One region of the Paenibacillus sp. J22FR21 genome, then DNA from elsewhere that is predicted to be linked to it. Evidence: a T-box and tRNA genes for the amino acid it is inferred to sense, from the RefSeq annotation. Region 1 holds a T-box; the other holds one or more tRNA genes.
The links. A T-box is a leader RNA that pairs with one kind of tRNA and senses whether it is charged. The one in region 1 lies ahead of argS (arginine--tRNA ligase), so its partner is inferred to be a tRNA-Arg.
Positions count from the first base shown of each region.

Region 1 (4,266 bases):
CCCGGACATGGCAATCATTCACTTTGATGCCCATGCGGATCTGCGCGAGTCGTACGAAGGCGAACCGCTTTCGCACTCCACACCGCTTCGCAAAGCAGCCGGCCTAATCGGCGGCAAGAACGTCTACCAATTCGGTATCCGTTCCGGCTCCCGCGAAGAGTGGCAATTTGCGCGCGAGAACATCAATTTCCACCCGTTCGAAGTGCTTGAGCCACTGAAGAAAGTACTGCCTGAGCTTGAAGGCCGTCCTGTCTATCTGACGATCGACATCGACGTGCTGGATCCATCGGCAGCACCGGGAACAGGTACGGCGGAAGCCGGCGGCATCACGTCGAAGGAATTGATCGATGCGGTTCACGCGATCGCTCGTTCCGGCGTTAACATTGTCGGCTGTGACCTTGTTGAGGTAGCACCGGCCTACGACCCGACAGAACAAACACAAATCGTCGCGGCGAAAGTCATCCGCGAAATGCTGCTTGGCTTTATTAAATAATAGCGAAGGATGGGGGCGATGCTCCCGTCCTTTTTTGTTGGTTAGAAAATGAGGGGCTCCTAGCATGGGCTGCATGCGGGTTGTGGATCGCGAATACGCTAACGACCGTACAGGTGCTATTTGTCGAATAGAGCATCGAGAAAATTCTAACGAACCGTACAGGCCTTATTTGCCCGAAAAAAGCCTTGAGAAAATTCTAACGAACCGAACAGGCCTTATTTGAAGGTTTTGAGTATATTGGAGCCGATTATCCCAGAATAAGACCCCTACGGTTCGTTAGATTATAGAAATCGCGAATATCGGCCGAATAAGGCTACTACGATTCGTTAGATTTTCTCGGCAAGCTTTATTGCTCCCTCAATCCATTCCTTTATCCATTCCTTGAATCACCCCTATAATCGCTCCTGAATTCGCACGCTAAATCCCCATAATCCGCCCGTAATCCCCTTCCAAATCAGGCTTCTTCTTTTTCGGCGGTCAAGTTTCAGAGTGCCGGAATCAGCTATAAAATAACAATAAAGCAGCTCTGGTTAGAGTACTACCGTATGCCCACCGCTTAGGGCTTCATTTTTTGGTCATAATGAATAGTAGTAGTCTAACAATTGAGGGGGCGAGCAAGTTATGAGCTTATTGCCAATTCACGAGCGGCTCGCGGAGCTGTGGACGGTACGTAGCAAGAGGCAGCTCTCGGCGGAAGAGCTGGCGGATTTTGAGCATTGCTTGGCGGTGAACGCGATGATTTGCCGACAAGTTGCGAATTTGTACAATCTCTCGCTGCTGGCTTCGATGACAGGCGATACGGAGTGGCAGCATGATATATGTCGCAAAATAGAACGGCTGACCGGCACGCCGCCGGCATCGCCCCAGCTCTAGATGGGGCTTGATTAATACGTCTCTTTCTGTTTTCCTATGGAGAAGAGGGGGAGGGACTGCTTCATGAGAGTACATTCATTTCCGCCGGAGATCGGCGCTCGTGCGCGGGTGCTTGTCCTTGGCAGCATGCCTGGAACGGCTTCGCTTGCGAAGCATCAATATTACGCTCATCCGCGCAATCATCTATGGCCGGTGGTGTATGGCTTGTTCGGCCAAACGCCGGCTGAAGAATACGAGGAACGGCTCGCTTTTGCCAAGGCTCGTGGAATTGCGCTCTGGGATGTAATTGCCTCTTGCCAGCGAGAGGGCAGCCTCGACGTGAACATTCGCGAGGAACAGCCCAATGACATTCCGGGCTTGCTTGCGGAATATCCGGAGATTAGCTGCATTGTGTGTAACGGGGCCAAGTCGCATGACACGTTCTTAAAGTATTTCCGGAGCTTGCCCGAACTCAGCAGGATCACGCTGCTCAAGCTGCCGTCGACCAGTCCGATACCAACGGCTGCGATGCGCTCGACTGCAGATCGGATCGAAGCTTGGCGGATAGTGCTGCCTTATTTAATTCCGCTCGAGCAGACCTAGGCAAACCTCATAAAGAGGCTTGCATTTTTGGCGAGGTTGCATATAATAGGGGAAATACAGTCAGTTATAACAGCTACATACGATGAACGGGACAGTACCTTGCAGATCGGTGCTAGCAGCGAGCCGGGCTGGATGAGCGAATCATCCTTGGTGAAAGCCGGCGCAGCGGCGTAAGGGAAGCGGACCCGGGAGTAGATTCATTGAATCATGCAGTGCGGCGGCTCGATTGAAGTTCATACGCCTCTGTCTCTGTAAGTAGATGAATCCGGTCACCCCGTTATCGTGCTTGAGAGGTTTTCGGCATGGCCGCCGCTGTTTGCAGTTCGTTGTTCGTGCAGCCATAATGAAAACCAGAAGAGTGGTACCGCGGAAATCAACCTCCGTCTCTTTATTAGAGACGGGGGTTTTATTTGTCTCAAGAGGGTTGTGACCACATTCGGGGAGGATGATCATGATGAACCTGTTATTGCAGTGGACCGCTGCACAGCTGCAGCCGTATGTACCGACGCTGACTTACGAAGACATCGTATCGCTGCTGGAGCTCCCGCCAAATCCGGAGCTTGGTGATGTCGCATTCCCTTGCTTTGCCCTATCGCGTGAACTGAAGCGCGCGCCGGCGGCAATAGCCGCAGAGCTCGCGGAGCGGATCGGCGGTGCCGGTGCCGGCACGGGCGTGTCACCGACTTTTCGCGCCGAAGCCAAGGGCCCTTACTTGAATCTCTTCCTCGTACGGGAAGAGTGGGCACCGAGGCTCCTTGCGCCGCTGCTGCTTGCCGACTTCGGGCAATCGCAGATCGGGGCAGGTCAGCGCGTCATCATGGATATGTCCTCTCCGAATATTGCCAAACCTTTCGGCGTCGGTCACCTGCGTTCTACGATGATCGGCAATGCGCTCGCTCAGATGTACCGCAGCTGTGGCTATGAGGTTGTCACCGTCAACCATATCGGCGACTGGGGCACGCAATTCGGCAAGCTGATGGAAGCGTATATGCGCTGGGGCGACGAAGCGAAGCTTAAGGAAGAGCCGATTCGTGAGAGCTTGCGTTTGTACGTCAAGTTCCATGAGGAAGCGGAGAAGGACCCGACTTTGGAAGAAAAGGCGCGCCACTGGTTCTGGAAGCTGGAGAACGACGATGAGGAAGCGCACCGATTGTGGCGTTATTTTGTATCGTTCAGCATGGAGGAATTTGACCGTGTGTACAGTCGTCTTGGTGTGCAGTTCGACTATACGCTGGGTGAGAGCTTCTATAACGACAAGATGGCTGCTGTCGTCTCTCGCTTGCAAGAGCTAGAGCTCCTTGAAGAAAGCGACGGTGCGCAGGTGGTCCGTTTGGAAGAGGAAGGCTTGCCGCCATGCCTCATCCTGAAGTCGGACGGCACGACCATCTACCCTACGCGCGATCTCGCTACGGCGCTCTATCGGAAGAAGGAGATGGGCGGGGATTTGCTGCTGTATGTGGTAGGCGCGGAGCAGAAGCTGCATTTTCAACAAGTGTTCGCCGTCTTGAAGCGTATGGGTGAAGAAGTGGCAGACCAGTGCCGCCATCTGGCATTTGGGCTGATGAAATTCGAAGGCCGTAAGATGTCCACGCGCAGAGGTCAGGTTATCTTCCTGGATGAGGTGCTGGACGAGGCGGTATCCAAGGCTGCGGCGATTATTGCAGAGAAAAATCCGGATCTGGCGGATGCACGGGATACCGCTGAGGCAGTGGGTATTGGTGCGATTGTGTTCGGTGACTTGCTTCACCATCGGATGCTGGAGGTGGATTTCTCGCTGGATGAAGCGCTTCGCTTCGAAGGAGAAACCGGTCCGTATGTGCAGTACACCGCGGCAAGAGCATTCAAGCTGCTGGCCAAAGGGAAGCTGACGCTGGCGGAAACCGAATCGCGCAGCTTATCCGGGGCTGTTACCGGCAGTGAGCTGGCCAGCTATCTCTCGGGGGCGGCGGCATGGGAGTGCATGAAGCTGCTGGCTGCCTACCCCGAAGCGATTGCCGGCGCGCTTCGCCAGAATGAACCGGCGGTTGTGGCACGTTTCCTGCTCGATGCAGCCAAACGCTTCAATCGTTTCTATCACCAGGAACGCATTCTGACAGATGACCCAGCGGAAACCGAAGCGAAGCTGCTGCTGACTGCGGCGGTTGCAGGCGTACTGCGTTCAGGGCTGGCCCTGCTCGGGTTACGGACGCCGGAACAGATCTAGAAGCGCTTGTCCATAGGCGCAGGCATTGAAATTAGAGGTGCTCCTGTATATAGTGAGGACATAAGCATTTCAGGCGACGGGAGACCGTGATCATGACAGACAGAGCGAATGTAAC
Region 1 covers NZ_JBWDNJ010000008.1:220,161-224,426, forward strand. Annotated here, with positions in the region: gene speB (agmatinase) at 1-493, shown strand, start outside; gene AC0YNS_RS25940 (DUF7667 family protein) at 1,115-1,366, shown strand; gene AC0YNS_RS25945 (DNA-deoxyinosine glycosylase) at 1,430-1,948, shown strand; T-box leader at 2,022-2,339, shown strand; gene argS (arginine--tRNA ligase) at 2,400-4,151, shown strand; gene AC0YNS_RS25955 (YwiB family protein) at 4,244-4,266, shown strand, end outside.

Region 2 (4,266 bases), on a different contig from region 1:
TTTGCCTGTTTTCTCGTTCTCAGGCTTCTTCATCGCTTCATCGACCTTAAGGACACGATCGACGAACGCTTCTTTCCGTTTGTATTTCTTATAAAATTTCACGATCGCCGCAACGCCGCCAAGAATCGCAGCAAGTGCGATCAGGATCGGGCCGGCAGGGGAGGCCGCTGCGATTAAGAGAGCAGCGCCGCCTGCGACCATAAGCGCTCCTTTGACGGCAGTCGCTTTGTTCTTGTCTTTGTTCATTTCCTGCGTCGAACCGCCAAGGTTCGCTGCATGTCCGAGATCTGTGGCGCGCGCATCGCTGCCTTCCTTCATCTTGTCTTCCATCTCATGCAGGCTCTTGGCATTCTTCTTATTCTCTCTGTAGCCGGCTACACCGCTGACCATATAGGCCGCGCCGCCGACAATGCCTGCCGCGCCGGCAGCGACGGTTGCTCCGGCGTTGAGCCCCATGCCCGCAACGGTACGTACACTGTTCACGGTACCTGCGCTGAAACGGGCCAGATCGGCCGCACCTGCGCCGCCTTCGCCTACGACTTGCTGTGCTTTGCCGGTATTGCTTAACGATTCGTCGTAGTTTTCAGTGGCATTGTAGATTTGCGAGATCGAAGCGAGTCCGCTAAGCGCTCCTGCCGCAGGAGCGATGCCTTCCGCAACGGGCAATGCAGCCTTCGCTCCCAGTCCTGCGCTAATGGTAGCGGAACCTCCCGCGCCGCCGGTAGAAGCGGAAGTGCCTATTGCGGCATATCCGAGATAATCTTTGTCCGTGTCCGCATTGTAGTTTTTCGTATCGGTTTTGTTGGCATCTCTGGCGAACACTGAAAATTTATCCCAATCGACCGATTTACTAATGATACCTGTGACCATCGTTTTCTTGACGGTATCGAGGTCGACGAAACGTTTGCTGGCGCCGTTCATCGCCCGAATCGCAGACATTTTCTGTTCCGGTGTCAGGGCGTCGAAGTATGCGAAAAGAGCAGATTTCTTCTCTTTGGTAGACTGTTCTTTCAGCCAGCTGTATACCTCACTGTACCCTGCTTTCCCCCTTAAATTGGCAGGAATAGGCGGTGGAGTGAAGGCTGCCGGAGCGGCAGCCGCAGCTAGACCTGACGGAGCGGCAGGGGCTGGCGGAGCCGCCGGTGCGCTTGCCGTTACAGCCGGAGCAGAAACCGGAGCAGCGGCTGCCTCTTGCGCTTGCTGCTCCGGTGCGGCAGCGGCAGGTGCTTGGGAAGGAGCCTGCGTTGCCGGAACGGTAGAAGATGCCGGACTGTTCACGCGGTCAGGTCTTCCCATCCGAGCCGCACCGGTTTGACGCATTATTGTACCTTTACCTGATTGCATCATCTGCAGCACAGCTTGATTACCGGATGCGCGCTGCATCTGCAGCAGCTTTCCGGGTTCCGATTCGTTTTCCCGGCTGCCCGCTGACGAGGGGGATGTTTTGCTGCTCTGCTCGGCACTATCACGCTGAATGGGTGAAGCAGTTTTACGCGTATGGCGATTTGAATCGGCAAATGAGCTCATTTCGACAGCCTCCGACATTGAAAGTCATTATTCGCTAGAATGATAGACTAATAGTACCACATTTTGAGAGAAATCATGGGAATAATTGCGATAAGCGTTCGTGGCTTTGTTACTAATTCAAGAGGTGCCGAGCTGGCCGGAGACGAATTGAAATCAAAAAAGCCTCCCGGAAATGTGCCGAAGCACAAATCATCAGGAGGCTGTCAGTGTTGATGTAGTGTCTGAAACGCTTGGTTAAATGGCGTCCCAGGAGGGATTCGAACCCCCGACAACACGCTTAGAAGGCGTGTGCTCTATCCAACTGAGCTACTGGGACACGTAAGAAGTAGTATATCACGGAGTGTTCCGGTAGTGCAACTACTTTTTTTGAAAAGGTTGTTCTGCATTATGTTATAAGCGGGTGAAGGGAATCGAACCCTCGCCTCAAGCTTGGGAAGCTGGCGTTCTGCCATTGAACTACACCCGCACAGAAAAAACAAAGTAGACAAATAATAGCACAGGCTAAAATGGAAATCAACAGCTGAGAGTGATATAATCAAACTCTAACTGTACATAATACGCATTTCTGCAGGCAGTTTGATTGATAAGGCGGTGATTCTATTACAACCTCGGACCCCTCGCAGGGTGATAACAGAGAGAACGTATATTTGTTTCCGAATATGCTGGATCAATATCAGAACCAACTGACGCGCATGCTTGAATCCGAACAATATGGAGAAGCTAAAGGACTGCTTCGTTTCTTGCTGAATTGCCAGGGCGAAGAGAAGCGTCACTACGAAGAATGGACCAATTTATTATCATGGCTTGATGTTGCTTTTCCGGGCTATGGTGACTCGAACGACAGCATACATACAGACTCATCCGAACCGGAAGGCGATGAGGAGTCGCTTCGCCAAGGAGCACTGAGTTCCGTTGAACACGATGAAGCTTACGTGCAGCAGGTGCTTTATATTATGCAGCATCATCCCGTTGCCGATCAGCAAATTTTGGCACTGGAGCGGGCTGCTTATATCAAACATCCAAGTGTCGACGAAGCCATCATCACATGGCTGACGAGAACGGATTTGCATCCTGCCTTGCAATTCAAGGCGCTGCAATCGTTGAAGAAGCGCGGTGTAACCGGAGCAATCAGGCTGGATCGACTTGGGGAGCAGGTGGATCTCGAGATCGAAGCGACTCCGCTTTCGATGGATGATTTTCCGCAAGTGGTTACAAGGGTCGTTGAACGGGTAGAATCGGTAACAGAAGTACAGGAAGCCACGCTGCCCCATTTTGCACGAGAGTTGTGGAAAGAATGCTTGCAATGCTTGTATGGCACGACGGCATACAGTCGGCTGTTATCTGATGACGATGAGACCGTAGATTGTTATTCTGCTGCACTCCATCAAGTGCTTGAGTTGTCACTTTATGGCAGAGCAGATGACGACGATGTGCGGGAAACTTACGGGATTACGGATGCTCTTCGGTTCCGTTATGAGCAGGCTTGCAGGTCGTTACGGCAGATCGCGCAATTAAAATTGGACGGTGATGGCGGCTAGTCTTGATATTAACGCAAATCTTGATTATAATAGAATGGTTTATTACGGGTAAGATCTGACGCAGAAGCGTTATTTAATTTGGAGGGGAAAGCATAACATGACAGCAACTTGGGAAAAAATAGACAAGAATCTTGTCTCCATCAACGTAGAGGTTGAGGCAGGACAAGTTAATGAAGCGATCGACAAGGCATTTAAGAAGGTCGTTCAGAAGGTAAACGTACCTGGATTCCGTAAAGGTAAAGTACCACGGGGTATGTTTGAGAAGCGTTTCGGCGTTGAAAGCTTGTATCAAGACGCGATCGACATTTTGCTTCCTGACACGTATGCAGCGGCACTGAAAGAAACTGGTGTCATTCCGGTTGATCGTCCTGACATCGATGTTCAGCAATTTGCGAAAGACCAATCGTTCAAGTATGTTGCGAAAGTAACAGTTAAGCCTGAAGTTGAGCTTGGCGAGTACAAAGGCATCGAAATTCCTTCCGCTGAAGCAGTCGTTTCGGAAGAAGAAATCACAGCTGAATTGACTCGTTTGCAACAACGCCACGCTGAATTGAACGTGATCGAAGAAGGCGCAGCTGAGAACGGCGATACTGCAGTAATCGACTTTGACGGTTATGTTGACGGTGTAGCATTCGAAGGCGGCAAGAGCGAGCGTCATTCCCTTGAGCTTGGTTCAGGCGCATTCATTCCCGGCTTTGAAGATCAAGTTATCGGCATGGCAACTGGCGACTTCAAGGATATCGAAATTACATTCCCTGAGGAATACCATGCAGAACACCTTGCTGGCAAGCCTGCAGTATTCAAAGTGAAACTTCACGAAATCAAACGTAAGAGCCTTCCGGCGCTTGACGATGAGTTCGCGAAAGACGTAAGCGAGTTCGATACTCTTGAAGAGTACAAGCAAGACCTGGCAGCGAAACTTGCTGACAGAAAAGCAAAGGAAAACGAAGCAGCTCGTGAAACAGCTGTCGTTGAGAAAGCAGCTGACGCTGCAGTAATTGAAATTCCTGAATCCATGATCGATTCCGAAACTTCGTTCATGCTTCGCGATTTCGAGAACCGTCTTCGTTCGCAAGGCATGAACTTGGATCTGTACTACCAGTTCTCCGGCCAAGACGAAGCAGCTCTTCGCACTCAAATGCACGCTGACGCGATCAAACGCGTTCGCAACAACCTTGTTCTTGAGCAAATCGCGAAGAAC
Region 2 covers NZ_JBWDNJ010000002.1:131,264-135,529, forward strand. Annotated here, with positions in the region: gene AC0YNS_RS06390 (hypothetical protein) at 1-1,527, opposite strand, end outside; tRNA gene AC0YNS_RS06395 (tRNA-Arg) at 1,767-1,843, opposite strand; tRNA gene AC0YNS_RS06400 (tRNA-Gly) at 1,923-1,993, opposite strand; gene AC0YNS_RS06405 (hypothetical protein) at 2,175-3,065, shown strand; gene tig (trigger factor) at 3,163-4,266, shown strand, end outside.
Region 2: it has a tRNA-Arg gene. The T-box ahead of argS (arginine--tRNA ligase) is inferred to sense a tRNA for this amino acid. The anticodon was not compared.